Regions from separate parts of the Paracoccus sp. NIOT.M2S5SZ12 genome, predicted to be linked through region 2. Evidence: riboswitches for the same ligand, from Rfam matches in the RefSeq annotation. Region 2 holds a riboswitch; the other holds the start of a gene.
What was found. A riboswitch is a leader RNA that binds a small molecule or an ion and turns the genes downstream of it on or off. The one in region 2 is predicted to bind cobalamin.
Positions count from the first base shown of each region.

Region 1: linked by a shared signal. The riboswitch ahead of AC2SGK_RS08320 (TonB-dependent receptor plug domain-containing protein) and the one ahead of AC2SGK_RS04900 (energy-coupling factor ABC transporter permease) in region 2 are both predicted to bind cobalamin.

Region 1 covers NZ_JBYLFR010000007.1:80,877-87,982, reverse strand. Annotated here, with positions in the region: gene tkt (transketolase) at 1-712, shown strand, start outside; gene AC2SGK_RS08330 (DMT family transporter) at 747-1,691, shown strand; gene AC2SGK_RS08325 (lysophospholipid acyltransferase family protein) at 1,667-2,536, shown strand; cobalamin riboswitch at 2,574-2,772, shown strand; gene AC2SGK_RS08320 (TonB-dependent receptor plug domain-containing protein) at 2,900-4,780, shown strand; gene AC2SGK_RS08315 (ABC transporter substrate-binding protein) at 4,777-5,580, shown strand; gene AC2SGK_RS08310 (FecCD family ABC transporter permease) at 5,577-6,560, shown strand; gene AC2SGK_RS08305 (ABC transporter ATP-binding protein) at 6,557-7,106, shown strand, end outside.
Region 2 covers NZ_JBYLFR010000004.1:18,887-25,992, reverse strand. Annotated here, with positions in the region: gene cobM (precorrin-4 C(11)-methyltransferase) at 1-718, shown strand, start outside; gene AC2SGK_RS04905 (cobyrinic acid a,c-diamide synthase CobB) at 715-2,037, shown strand; cobalamin riboswitch at 2,058-2,273, shown strand; gene AC2SGK_RS04900 (energy-coupling factor ABC transporter permease) at 2,305-2,970, shown strand; gene cobF (precorrin-6A synthase (deacetylating)) at 2,967-3,695, shown strand; gene AC2SGK_RS04890 (AIPR family protein) at 3,921-5,594, shown strand; gene carB (carbamoyl-phosphate synthase large subunit) at 5,637-7,106, opposite strand, start outside.

The sequences.
Region 1 (7,106 bases), on a different contig from region 2:
CGGGACGTTCCTGACCTTCACCGACTATGCGCGCGGCGCGATGCGCCTGTCGGCGCTGATGGGCCTGCCGGTCGTCTATGTCATGACCCATGACAGCATCGGCCTGGGCGAGGACGGCCCGACCCACCAGCCGGTCGAGCATCTGGCGATCTGCCGCGCCACGCCCAACACGCTGACCTTCCGCCCCTGCGACCAGATCGAGACCGCCGAGGCCTGGGAGATCGCGCTGTCGCAGGACGCGACGCCCTCGGTCCTGGCCCTGTCGCGCCAGAACCTGCCGCTGCTGCGCGAGGACGTGGCCGAGAACCGCACCGCCAAGGGCGCCTATGTCCTGCGCGAGGGGTCGGCCGCGCCCAAGGTCGTGCTGATGGCCACCGGATCGGAGGTCGAGATCGCCGTCGCCGCCCGCGACGCGCTGGAGGCCCAGGGCATTCCGACCCGCGTCGTCTCGGTCCCGTCGATGGAGCTGTTCCGCGACCAGGACAAGGCCTATCGCGCCGAGGTCCTGCCCGCCAACACCGTCCGCATCGCCATTGAGGCCGCCGTGCGCCAGCCCTGGGACTGGCTGCTCTTGGGCGAGCGCGGGAACGAGGAGCGCTCGGCCTTCGTCGGCATGGAGGGCTTCGGCGCCTCGGGCCCCGCGCCCGAGCTCTATGCCGAATTCGGCATCACGGTCGAGGCGGTCGTGGAACGCGCGAAAGCGCTTCTGTGACGACCGCCGCGCCCTTGGCCCGACCGGCCCGCTGATGCGCGTCCTGGCGCGCGGCTTCGCGCTGATGGGCCGTGAACGGGACGGGTTGCGCCGTCCCGGTTCGGACCAGGCGCGCGGCATCGCCCTGCTGCTGGCCGCGATCCTGGGCTTCACGCTGATGGATGCGACGGCCAAGCACCTGACCCAGACCTATCACCCGGCGCAGGTGGTCTGGGCGCGCTTCGTGGGCAACCTGCTGATCTTTGCGCTGATCTTTCGCGGCGCGATGCTGCCTTTGCTGCGCACGCGCCAGCCGGGGACGCAGCTTGCGCGCGCGATCATGCAGCTGGGATCGGTGGGGCTGTTCTTCACCTCGCTGCAATATATCGGCCTGGCCGAGGCGACCGCGATCATGGACCTGAACCCGGTCCTGATCACGCTTGGCGGCGCGCTGTTTCTGGGCGAACGCGTCGGGCCGCGCCGCATGGCGGGCATCGCCGCCGCGCTGGTCGGCGCGCTGCTGATCATCCGGCCCGGCATGGGGGTGTTCCAGCCCGCGGCGCTTCTGCCGCTGGCGGGGGCCTTCACCTATGCGGCGGGCGCGCTGCTGACGCGCATCGTGCGTGCGGATTCGGTGGCGACCTCGGTCCTGTGGTCGGCGGTGGTGGGCAGCATCGCCTCGTCCCTCGTGGTGCCGCTGTTCTGGCAGCCCATCGCCGCGGGCGATCTGTGGGCCTTCGCGGCGCTGGCGCTGTTCGGCACCGCCAGCCAGTATCTGCTGGTCAAGGCCTTCAGCGCGGCCGAGGCCGGCGCCCTGGCCCCCTTCGGCTACACCGGACTGATCTGGGCGGGGCTGTGGGGCTGGCTGTTCTTCGGCCAGCTGCCGGATGGCTGGACCATCACGGGGGCGGCGATTATCGTGGCGGCCGGGCTCTATGTCTGGTCCCGCGAGGCCCGCGCCGCCAGGGAGGCACCATGCGCGACGACCGATCCACGCTGACCGACCGGCTGGCCAATGGTGCCTTCCTGGCGATCATGGGGCTGGCCCGGATGCTGCCCTATCAGCGGCGCATCCCGGCGATGGGCTGGGTCTTCGCGCATCTGATCGCCCCGGTCGCGGGCTGGCGGCGGCGCATCCGCGACAACCTCGCCCTGGCGCGCCCCGACCTCTCCCCGGCCGAGGTCGCGGCGCTGGTCCGCGCGGTGCCCGACAATGCCGGCCGGTCCTTGGCCGAAATCTATTCGGGCGACGAGTTCACCGACCGCATCCGCCGCGCCGATCCGCTGGAAGGACCGGGCCTGGCCGCGCTGGAGGCGGCCTTCGACAGCCACCGCCCCGTCATCCTGGCCTGCGCGCATTTCGGCAATTACGACGCGATGCGCGCGGCGCTGTCGGCGCGCGGCTGGCCGGTCGGCGCGCTTTATCGCCCGATGAACAACGAGGCGTTCAACCGCCATTACGTCCCCGCCATCACCGCCATCGCGGAGCCGCTGTTCCCGCGCGGCCGGTCGGGCCTGGCCGCGATGCTGCGCTTCCTCAAGGGCGGCGGCTGGCTGGCCCTGGGGTTCGATCAGTTCGACCGCGAGGGGGCCGAGCTGCGCTTCTTCGACCTGCCCACGCGGACGGTGCTGACGCCCGCGGATCTGGCCCGCCGCTATGACGCGCTGCTGGTGCCGGTCGCGGGGATCCGGCAACCGGACGGGCTGTCCTTCCGCGTCCATGTCGGCAGCCCCGTCGCCCATGACGACTCCCGCGCGATGATGCAGGCGCTGAACGACGATCTGGAACAGCAGGTCCGCCGCCACATGGACCAGTGGTTCTGGGTCCACCGCCGCTGGAAGTGAGCGGGCCTTGCCGCTTGACAGCGCGGCCCCCCATGCGTCAAAAGGACGCCGCCACGGTTCCGGCTTGCCGGATTGAAAGGGAATTCCGGTGCGCCCGTCCGCGGGTCAGGCCGGAGCTGCCCCCGCAACTGTAAGCGGAGAGCGCGGGCCGATCATGCCACTGGAGCCCGCTCCGGGAAGGCCGGCCCAAGCATCGACCCGCAAGCCAGGAAACCTGCCGCGGTCCTCACCCATTTCCGGCGCGGGGCGTGCCAGGAAAGCGGCCGTTCCGCAGCGGTGACACTCACCGCCCCGTCGCCGCGATGCGACCGGGCAGAACTGCGTGTCGCAGGCCCCCGCGCCTGCCTTCGAAAGGCCCGACCGATGCGTCGCCCCCTGTCCCTGCTGGCATTCGCCGCCGCCCTGCCCGCCCTTCCCGCCAAGGCGCAGGAACCCATCCTGCTGGACGAGATCGTGCTGTCCGCGGGCCTGACCCCCCTGCCCGCGGACGCCTATGCCCGCGCCTTCAGCACCGTCACCGCCCAGGAGATCCGCGACCGCGGCATCACCACCGTCCAGGACGCGCTGCGCGCCCTGCCGGGCCTGTCGGTCAACACCTCGGGCGCGGGCCTGACGCAGGTCCGCATCCGCGGCGCGGAGGCGAACCAGACCCTGATCCTGATCGACGGGGTCGAGGCGGTCGGCGGCGCGGACGAGTATTTCCTGTCGGGCCTGGACACCGACAACATCGAGCGGATCGAGGTGCTGCGCGGCCCGCAATCGGTCTTCTACGGATCGAACGCCTCGGCCGGCGTCGTCAACATCATCACCCGCCGCGCGCCGCAGGGCCGCTCCTACGGGGCGACGATCGAGGCGGGCAATGGCGGCGCAGCCAGCCTCAGCGCCGGGCATCGCGGCGAACGCGGCGGCATGCAGGTGATCCTGTCGACGCGCGACGATCTGGGCTATGATCTGTCGGGCAGCGGCGGCGATAAGGACGGGCTGCGCCGCAAGACGCTGAGCGTGACCGGCGATCTGGCCGCGACCGAGGATCTGCGCCTTGGCCTGACCCTGCGCCGCAGCGCTGAACGCATCCAGCAGGACGATGCCGATTCCGGCGCCGCCCGCCCCGAAGACTACATCGTCGATTCGGACATGATCCGCGACCGCGACGAGCTGCAGGCCGGGCTCTGGGCCGAATACGGCGCCGCCGACGCGCGGCTGACGCATCGGCTGGACTGGCAGCAGAGCGTCCTGCGGGAGACACAGGACGCCGACCCCGAGCAGCGCGGCGAGACCCGCAAGCTGAAATACCGCGCCAGCCTGGGCCTGGACGGCGCGGCGTCCGAGGCGCGCCACCTGCTGAACCTCCTGGCCGAACATCAGCGCGACGAGAACACCACCGCCCCCGGCCAGTCGCGCGAGATGAGCTCGGTCGCGCTGGAATACCGCGCCTTCCTGGACGGTGGGGTCAGCCTTCAGGCCGGGCTGCGCCATGACGCGAACCGGGTCTTTGACGATTTCAACAGCTGGAACGTGGCGCTGGACTGGCAGATCCCCGACCGGCCCTTCCGGCTGCATGCCTCGGCGGGGACCGGGCTGGTGAACCCGTCCTTCTTCGAGCTTTACGCCGATCAGAGCTTTGGCAGCGTCGCCTATCGCGGCAATCCGGATCTGCGCCCGGAGCGCAACCGCGGCTTCGACATCGGCGTCGAGGCGCAGCTGCCCGGCGGGCGCGGCAGCATCGACGTCACCTATTTCAACGAGACCTTCCAGGACGAAATCGACATCGTCGCCCTGCCCACCCCGGACGGATCGCTGCTGTTCTCCTACGCCAACCAGGCCGGCGACAGCCCGCGCGAGGGGGTCGAGGTCAGCGCCCGGATCAACGCGTCCGACCGGCTGAGCCTGTCGGGCAGCTATACCTATCTGGACGCGAAGAACCCCGACGGCTCGGCCGAGGTCCGCCGCCCCCGGCATGAGGCGGGCCTTTCTGCGACGCTGGCCATCCTAGACGGGCGCGGCACGATCAGCGGCGATCTGCGCCATGTCTCGGGCAATGTGGACACGCGCTTCTTCGGCGATTTCAGCGCGGGCACGTTGCCCGCCTTCACGGTGGCAAACCTGGCCGCGGGCTATGACGTGACGCCGAACGTCCGCGCGGTCGCGCGGATCAGCAACCTCTTCGACACGGATTACTCCGAGAGCTGGGGCTATCCCGCGCAGGGCCGCACGGCCACCATCGGGCTGCAGGCGCGCTGGTGATCCGCGCGTCGGCCCTGCTCCTGGCGCTGGCGCTGCCGGCGGGGGCCGCGCCGCCCGAACGGGTCGTGTCGATCAACCTGTGCACCGATCAGCTGGCCATGCTGATGGCCGCGCCGGGGCAGCTGGTCTCGGTCAGCTGGCTGGCGCGCGACCCGACGCTCTCGGCCATGCCCGATGAAGCGCGCGCCCTGCCCGCCAATCACGGCCTGGCCGAGGACATCCTGCGGCTGCGCCCCGATCTGGTCCTGGCCGGGGCCTGGAGCGACCCGACCACGCTGGCCATGCTGGAGAGGCTGGGCCTCCGGGTCGAGACCTTCGGCGCCGACGCCGACATGGCGGGCATCCGTGCCGACCTGCTGCGCATGGGCGATCTCCTGGGCCGGGCGGACCGCGCCCGCGATCTGGCCGCGGCCTTCGACGCGCGGCTGGCCGCGGTGCCCCCGCCCGACGGGCCGCCCCCGCGCGCGGCTCTCTATGCCACCGACGGTTACAGCGCCGGTCGCGGCAGCCTCTCGGACGCGATTCTGGCGGCGGCGGGGCTGGCCAACATCGCCGCCGATCTGGGCCGGCCCGATGGCGGCTTCGTCCCGCTGGAGCGGCTGGTGCTGTCGCGCCCCGACATGCTGGTCACCGACCGCGCCGGACCCGACCCCGCCCGCGCCGAGGAGGTGCTGCGCCATCCCGCCCTGACCGCCCTGCGCGCCCGCACCCCCGCCACAGCCCATCTGGACGCGCGCTGGAGCTGCGCCACCCCGCATGTGGCCGACGCCGTGGCCGATCTTGCGGCGGCGCGGCCATGAGGGCGCTGTGGTCCGCCCTGGCGGCCCTCGTCGCGGCGCTGTTCCTGGCCTCGCTGCTGGTCGGGCCGGTGCCGCTGGCGCCGGGGACGGCGCTGGCGGTGCTGGCCGGGCGCGGCGATCCGCTTCTGGTGCTGGTCATGCAGGAGCTGCGCCTGCCCCGCGCGATCCTGGGCGCGGCGGTGGGTGCCTCCCTGGGGCTGGCCGGGGCCGCGATGCAGGGCTATCTGCGCAACCCCCTGGCCGAACCGGGGCTGATCGGCACGTCAGGCACGGCCGCCATGGGCGCGGTGCTGGCCATCCAGACGGGGCTGGCGGCGGCGGTGCCGCTGGCGCTGCCGCTGTCAGCGCTGGCGGGGGCCGGGCTGTCGGTCGCGCTGGTCCTGACGCTGGCCGGGCCGCATGGCGGGGCGCTGGCGGTGATCCTGGCGGGCATCGCCATCTCCGCGCTGGCGGGCGCGGCGACCGCGCTGGTCCTGAACCTGGCGCCCAACCCCTTCGCGGCGAACGAGATCATCTTCTGGATGATGGGGTCGCTGGCCGACCGCTCCATGCTGCACGTCCAGATCGCGCTGCCGGTGATGGCGGCGGGGGCGCTGATCCTGGCCCGCACCGGACCGGCGCTGCGCGCGCTGAGCCTGGGCGAGGACGCGGCCGCCAGCCTAGGCCTGTCCCTGCGCGCGCTGCGGCTGCGGCTGGCCTTGGGCACGGCGGCGCTGGTGGGGGCCGCGACGGCGGTGGCGGGCACGGTGGGCTTCGTCGGGCTGGTCGTGCCGCACCTGCTGCGCCGGGCGGTGGGGGGCGATCCCGCGCGCCTTTTGCCCGCATCGGCCCTGGGCGGCGCGGCGATGGTGCTGGCCGCCGACATCGCGGTGCGGGTGATCGTGCCCGAACGCGACCTGAAGCTGGGGGTGCTGACCGCGCTGATCGGCGCGCCCTTCTTCCTGCGGCTGATCCTGCGGCTGCGACGCGAGGCGCCATGACCCTGATGCAGATCCGCGGCCTGTCGGTCTCGCGCGGCGCCGCGCCCGTCCTGCGCGACATCGACCTGACGGTCGCCGCCGAAGAGGTCGTGGGCCTGATCGGCCCGAACGGCGCGGGCAAGACGACGCTTCTGCGCGCGGCGATGGGGCTGCTGCCGGCGCAGGGCCATGCCTCGCTGGCGGCGCTGGCCCCCACCGCGCGCGCGCGCCACGCGGCCTATCTGCCGCAATCGCGCGAGATCGCCTGGCCCATGACTGTGCGCGCGGTGGTGGGGCTGGGGCGCATCCCCCATCCCGGCACCTCCGGTCCCCGCGACCGCGCGGCGATCGACGCCGCGCTGGCGGCGCTGGCGCTGAGCGATCTGGCGGATCGCTGCGCCACGACGCTGTCGGGTGGCCAGCAGGCGCGCGTGCTGATCGCCCGGGCGCTGGCGCAGGACACGCCCCTGCTGATCGCGGACGAACCCACGGCGGGGCTCGACCCTGCGGCGGCGATCCGGGTGATGGCGCTGATGGCGCGACTGGCGGCCGAGGGGCGCGGCGTCG
Region 2 (7,106 bases):
GCTCCGCGGCCGCGACCTGATCGCGGCCTGCCCTGTCTGCCTCTACGCCGGGTCGTTGGTGCCTGCCGCGCTGCTGGCCCATTGCCCTCCCGGTGCGCGGATCGTGAACACCGCGCCCCTGTCGCTGGACCAGATCATGGAGGAGATCGCCACCGCCCATGCGGCGGGCCAGGACGTGGCGCGGCTGCATTCGGGCGATCTGTCGGTCTGGTCCGCGATGGGGGAACAGATCCGCCGGTTGCGGACGCTGGACATCCCCTTCGACGTGACGCCGGGCGTGCCGTCATTCGCCGCCGCCGCCGCCGCGCTGCAGGCCGAGCTGACCCTGCCGGGCCTTGCGCAATCCGTGGTGCTGACCCGCACGCCGGGCCGCGCCTCGACCATGCCCGAGGGCGAGACGCTGGCGGCCTTTGCGGCGACCGGGGCGACGCTGGCCATCCACCTGTCGATCCACGCGCTGGAGCAGGTGGTGGCCGATCTGACCCCGCATTACGGCCCCGATTGCCCGGTGGCCATCGTCTGGCGGGCCAGCTGGCCGGACCAGCGGGTGATCCGCGCGACCCTGGCCACCGTGGACGCGCAGGGCATCGACCGCACCGCGCTGATCCTGGTCGGCCCCGCGCTGGCGGGCGAGGGGTTCGAGGACAGCCGTCTCTACGCCGCCGATTACGACCGCCGCTATCGCCCCGTGGGCGACGCGCCGAGGTTCCCGGAATGACGCGCCCCTTGACGCCGGGCCTGATGATCTCGGCCCCCGCATCGGGGACGGGCAAGACGATGCTGATGCTGGGCCTGCTGACCGCTTTGCGCAGGCGGGGGCTCACGGTGCAGCCCTTCAAGTCGGGGCCGGATTACATCGATCCGGGGTTCCACCTGGCGGCTTCGGGGCGGGCCAGCTTCAATCTGGATGCCTGGGCGATGGAGCCGGGGCGGCTGATCGCCCATGCGACCGGCCAGCCGCCCGCCGACCTGGTCCTGGCCGAGGGGTCGATGGGCCTGTTCGACGGGGTGGCGACGAAGGGGGAAACCGGCATCGGCTCCAGCGCCGAGATCGCGCAGATGATGGGCTGGCCGGTGGTGCTGATCCTGGATGTGGGCGGGCAGGCGCAATCGGCGGCGGCGACCGCGCGGGGCTTTGCCACGCTGCGCCCCGATCTGCCCTTCGCGGGGGTGGTGCTGAACCGCGTGGCCTCGCCACGCCATGACCGGCTGATCCGCGAGGGGATGGATCAGGCGGGCATCCGCGTGCTGGGCAGCCTGCCGCGTCAGGGCAACATTACCCTGCCGGAACGCCACCTGGGCCTGATCCAGGCCGAGGAGACGGCGGGCCTGCAGGCCATCCTGGACCATGCGGGCGATTTCATCGCGGCGCATTGCGACCTGGAGGCGATCATCGCCGCCGCCGCCCATCGCGCCCTGCCCGAGGCCCCCGCGCCGCGTCCGCTGACGCCCCCCGGCGGGCGGATCGCGCTGGCCCGCGACGCGGCCTTCAGCTTCGTCTATCCGCATGTGCTGGAGGCGTGGCGGCGCGCCGGGGCCACGATCCTGCCCTTCTCGCCGCTGGCGGATGAGGGGCCGGATGACAGTGCCGACTGCTGCTGGCTGCCGGGCGGATATCCGGAGCTGCACGCGCCCCGGCTGGCCGCCTGCGACGGCCTCCGCGCGGCCATGCACCGCTTTGCGGCGACGCGTCCGGTGCATGGGGAATGCGGGGGATACATGGCGCTTGGGGCGGGGCTGGTGGATGCCGATGGGGTGCGCCACCCGATGTTGGGGCTGCTGGGCCTTGAGACCAGCTATGCCAAGCGGCGGATGCATCTGGGATACCGCCGCGCCGAGCCGCTGACCGCCCTGCCAGGCCTGGGCCGGGTGGCGCTGCGCGGGCATGAGTTCCACTATGCCCGGGTCCTGTCCCAGCCCGATGCGCCCCTGGCCCGCGTCACCGATGCGACCGGCGCCGAGGTCCCCGAGACCGGCAGCTGCCGCGGCCTGGTCACCGGCACCTTCTTTCACCTGATCGCGCCTGCGTCGGCTTGACGCGGGCCGGCGCTTCCCGTCTAGCTGAAGGCCTGCATGGTGCCCGTCAGGCGTGAAACGCCGGGCTTCATCGGGAACGGGGAAGGGTGGACCCAATCGCGGCACCCGAAGCCCCGGCCGCCCCCGCGACTGTATGCGGAGAGCGCGCGTCACCCATGCCACTGGAGCGATCCGGGAAGGCCGACGCCGCGCCCTGACCCGCAAGCCAGGAGACCGGCCATGTCAGACAAATCCATGCCGTCGGGTGGACGGCCACAGGAGAGTGACATGCATATCGAAGAAGGCGTCGTGACCGGCGCCAAGATCATCCTCAGCTATGCGACCGCCGCGACGGTCGGTCTTTATGCGCTGAAACAGGCGGCGGGCGACCTGCGCGCCCAGGGGCCGGGGTCGCTGGCCGCGCGCGCCGTGCTGGCCACGGCCGCGACCTTCACGTTCTTCCAGGTCCTGCCGACCTGGCCCGTGGGCGTGTCCGAGGTGCACCTGATCCTCGGCTCGACCCTGTTCCTGATCCTCGGGGCCGCGCCCGCGGCGATCGGGATGGCGCTTGGCCTGCTGATCCAGGGGCTGGTCTTCGCGCCCTTCGACCTGCCGCAATACGGGATGAACGTGACGACGCTGCTGGTGCCGCTGTTCGCGCTGCAGGCGGTGGCGCGGCGGATCATCGCGCCGGGCACGGCCTATGTGGACCTGCGCTATGGCCAGGCGCTGGCGCTGTCGGCGGCCTATCAGGGGGGCATCGTGGCCTGGGTCGCGTTCTGGGCCTTCTACGGCCAAGGGGCCGAGACGCTGTCGGGGGTGCTGTCCTTCGGCGCGGCCTACATGCTGGTCCTGGCGCTGGAGCCGCTGGTCGATCTGGCGGTGCTGGCGGGCGCCAAGGCGGCGCGCGGCCTGCGCGGCAGCGGGCTGGTCACGCCGCGGCTCTTTGCATGATCGAGCTGGTGCTGATCGGGGCGGGCACCGGCCACCCCGACCACCTGACCCTGCAGGGCGTCCGCGCCCTGCAGGAGGCCGACCTGGTCCTGATCCCCCGCAAGGGCGCGGGCAAGGAGGACCTGGCCCATCTGCGCCACGCGATGCTGGCCCGCCACCGCCCCGATGGCGCGGTGATCGAGGTCGACCTGCCCCGTCGCGACCCGTCCCTGCCCTATCTGGACGGGGTGGAGGCCTGGCACGACGCCATCGCCGCGGCCTGGGCGCAGGCCGTGGACCTGCCGCGCGGCGGCACGGTCGCGATGCTGATCTGGGGCGATCCGTCGCTCTATGACAGCAGCCTTCGGATCGCCGCGCGGCTGGATTGGCGGCCGCGGGTGATCCCCGGCATCACGGCGATCCAAGCGCTGTGCGCGGCCCATGCCATCCCCCTCAACGCCCTTGGCGGAGAGGTCCGAATCACCACCGGCCGCCAGCTGCGCGAAGGCGGCTGGCCCCCGGACTGCGACCGCGCCGTGGTGATGCTGGACGGCGGCTGCGCCTTTGCGACGCTGCCGCCCGAGGACCTCCACATCTGGTGGGGCGCCTATCTGGGCATGCCCGAGCAGCGCCTGGACCACGGCCCCCTGGCCGAGGCCGCCCCCCGCATCGAGGCCACCCGCACCGCCACCCGCGCCGCCCATGGCTGGATCATGGACTGCTACCTGCTGGCGCGCATGGCCTGAGCTTCGGGGGCTGCGGCGCTGGCTGGCCTGGGCGGGGAGCCGCCGCGTGCTCCCTCGGAGCCTGGGGCTGGGGAGCCCATGGAGGGACCCCGCCGGATCGGCGAAAGGGGGAAGAGGGCGCTGCTGGAGGAGATGATGAAGCGGAAGGGGATGTGAAAGATGTACATTAGATATTGACCCGGCGTAGGTGTACCGTACCGTGTCGCGGAAGCGGAGGCATATGAAATGGCGCTAGTTCAACATAGACAGATCAAAGATCGCATCGAAAACGAATTTGCGCCTCACCTTGATATGTCCGACGTAGAAAGCGATGAAAACAATAATTGCCTTCTATCAAGGGGCCTTTGTGCACTGTCGCTAAGTCACCTTGCGGACGTGGACGTGGCCACGGCTTGCAAAAGCATAACCGACGGCTTTAATGATAACGGAATTGACGGGGTCCTCTACGAGCCGACGGACAAAACGCTTTATCTGGTGCAATCCAAGTGGAATAATACACACACTGGCGGCGTCGACAACGGCGGCGTACTAAAGTTCCTACAAGGAGTTAAAGACCTCCTGAATAGCAGATATGAAAAATTCAACGCGAAGTTCCAAAAGCGGCGATCCGAGCTTGATCGCGCAATCACAAGCGCCAGCAAAGTTGTAGTGGCTGTAGCGTACTCTGGATCTGCTTCTTTCGGTGAGGAAAACCGCTCCTCTATGGAGGACTTCATCTCCGACGTCGACGAGACAAAGGAGCTGGTATCATACGTTAGCATAAATCAAAATCATCTTTACAGTCACATATTAATGGGCGCACAGGGAGCCGCAGTTTCCGACACTTTAAATATTTTTCACTGGGGATACTTGGATGAACCTGTCCGAGCGTACTATGGGCAAGTTTCTGCAAGTGATCTTGCGCAAATGCACAGGAAATATGGTCATAAGCTTTTCTCGAAAAACATACGGATGTTCCTCGGCAGCGAAGGCGCGGTAAACAGAAATATCATTGAGACTATCAATGGTGCGCCAGAACACTTTTGGTATTTCAACAACGGAATTACTGCTTTGGCAAATACCGTCGTCAGGAAAGCGATCGGCGGCTCTAACAGAGACTCAGGGCAGTTCGAGTGCGAGGGGCTCACAATCGTGAATGGCGCCCAAACGGTGGGCTCGCTGTCCGCTATAGCTGAAAAGTCGCCGCAGAAGCTATCCGATGCAAAGGTACTCATACGCATCATATCCCTCGATGGCGCACCAGATGGCTTCGCCCCGTCGATCACCCGGAATAACAATACGCAAAATAGGATTGACCCACGAAACTTCGTTGCTCTCGACCCGACGCAAGAGCGTCTAAAGTCAGAATTTCTTGTAGACAATATTGATTACGAATATAGGCAAGGGGAGATAGAGCATTCGTCTGCGACAAGGCTTGGTCTTATGGAGGCGACTCTTGCATTGGCGTGCACCGACGACGACGTTAATTTAAGTACGCAGGCAAAACGAGAAGTTGGCCGGCTGTGGGAAGATATAGAGCGTCCGCCCTATAAGAAGTTGTTTCATAGCGGCATAAGCAGCGAGCAGATCTGGAAGCGGGTGCTGGCCTTCCGCAGGATAGAACAAGCAATTTCTGCACTTACTGTGACTTCAGGTGGTAAGGACCGCAACGTAGCCATTCACGGAAACCGCTTCTTAACCCACCTCACCTATCACTCCTTGACGAACAAGGCTTCTCAACAGGGACTAGAAGGTTTGACAGCCGCGGAAATCGACGATGCGGTCCGCACGAACTTCTCGGCTATGACGACGGATATTCTGCAACATTATCCTGACAACTACATCGCGAGCCTGTTCAAGAACCAGACCAAATGCCGCGAGATGAAAACACGATTGGTTCAAGGTGGAATTGCAGCTTGAAAATGAGCCGCAATTCCTCGCCACAACTAATGAACCACAAGTCTAAGCCTGCAGCGACCTGACCCCGACTTCCCCCTCCTCGCGTGACTTGATCGCCGCCACGGCGGCGATGCTGCCCGCGGCCGTGGTGAAATAGGGGATCTTGTCGTAGAGGGCGACGGCGCGGATCTCGCGGCTGTCGGCGATGGCCTGGGCGCCTTCGGTCGTGTTCAGGACCATCGCGATCTCGCCGTTCTTCAGACGGTCGACGATGTTCGGGCGCCCCTCATAGACCTTGTTCACGCGGGTCGAGGCCACGCCCTCGGCATCCAGGAAATCCGCCGTGCCGGAGGTCGCGATCAGGGTGAAGCCCATCGCCACCAGGTCGCGCGCGGCCTGGGCCAGGGCGGGCGTCTTGTCAGCATCCTTGACCGACAGGAACACGCGGCCCTCGGTCGGCAGATGCGTGCCCGCGCCCATCTGCGCCTTGAGGAAGGCGCGCGCGAAGTTGCGGTCCCAGCCCATGACCTCTCCGGTCGAGCGCATCTCGGGGCCCAGGAGCGTGTCGACGCCGGGGAAGCGGGCGAAGGGCAGCACCGCCTCCTTGACCGAAAACCAGGGCGTGATCGGATCGGCCAGCGTCATCGGATCGGCGAAGGGCAGGTCGGTCTCGGGGCCGACGCCCGCCAGATAGGGCGCGCGGGCCGGGAAGTTCGACATCGGCTCTCCCGCCATCAGCCGCGCGGCGATCGAGGCGATGGCGCTGTCGGTGGCCTTGGCGACGAAGGGCACGGTGCGGCTGGCGCGCGGGTTGACCTCCAGCACGAAAATCTGCCCGTCCTTCAGCGCGAACTGCACGTTCATCAGGCCGCGGACCTTCAGCGCGCGGGCCATGGCCTCGGTCTGGGTCTTCAGCTCCGCGATGGTCGCGGCGTCCAGCGTGTGCGGCGGCAGCGAACAGGCGCTGTCGCCCGAATGGACGCCCGCCTCCTCGATATGCTCCATGATGCCCGCGACATGCACGGTCTCACCGTCGCACAGCGCGTCGACATCGACCTCGATCGCGCCCGCCAGATAGCTGTCCAGCAGGACCGGGCTCTTGCCCGACACGGTCACCGCCTCCGAGATGTAGCGCCGCAGGTGGTCCATGTCGCGCACGATCTCCATCGCGCGGCCCCCCAGCACATAGGAGGGACGGATGACCAGCGGGAAGCCGATGCGCTCCGCGATTTCAATGGCTTGCGCGTCGCTGCTGGCGATGCCGTTGATCGGCTGGCGCAGGCCCAGATCGTTCAGCAGCTTCTGGAACCGCTCGCGGTCCTCGGCCAGGTCGATGGCGTCGGGGCTGGTGCCCAGGATCGGGATGCCCTCCTCCTCCAGTGCATTGGCCAGCTTCAAGGGCGTCTGGCCGCCGAACTGGACGATGACGCCGTGCAGCGTGCCGTTCTGCTGTTCGGTGTGCAGGATCTCCAGCACATGCTCGAAGGTCAGCGGTTCGAAATACAGCCGGTCCGAGGTGTCGTAATCGGTGCT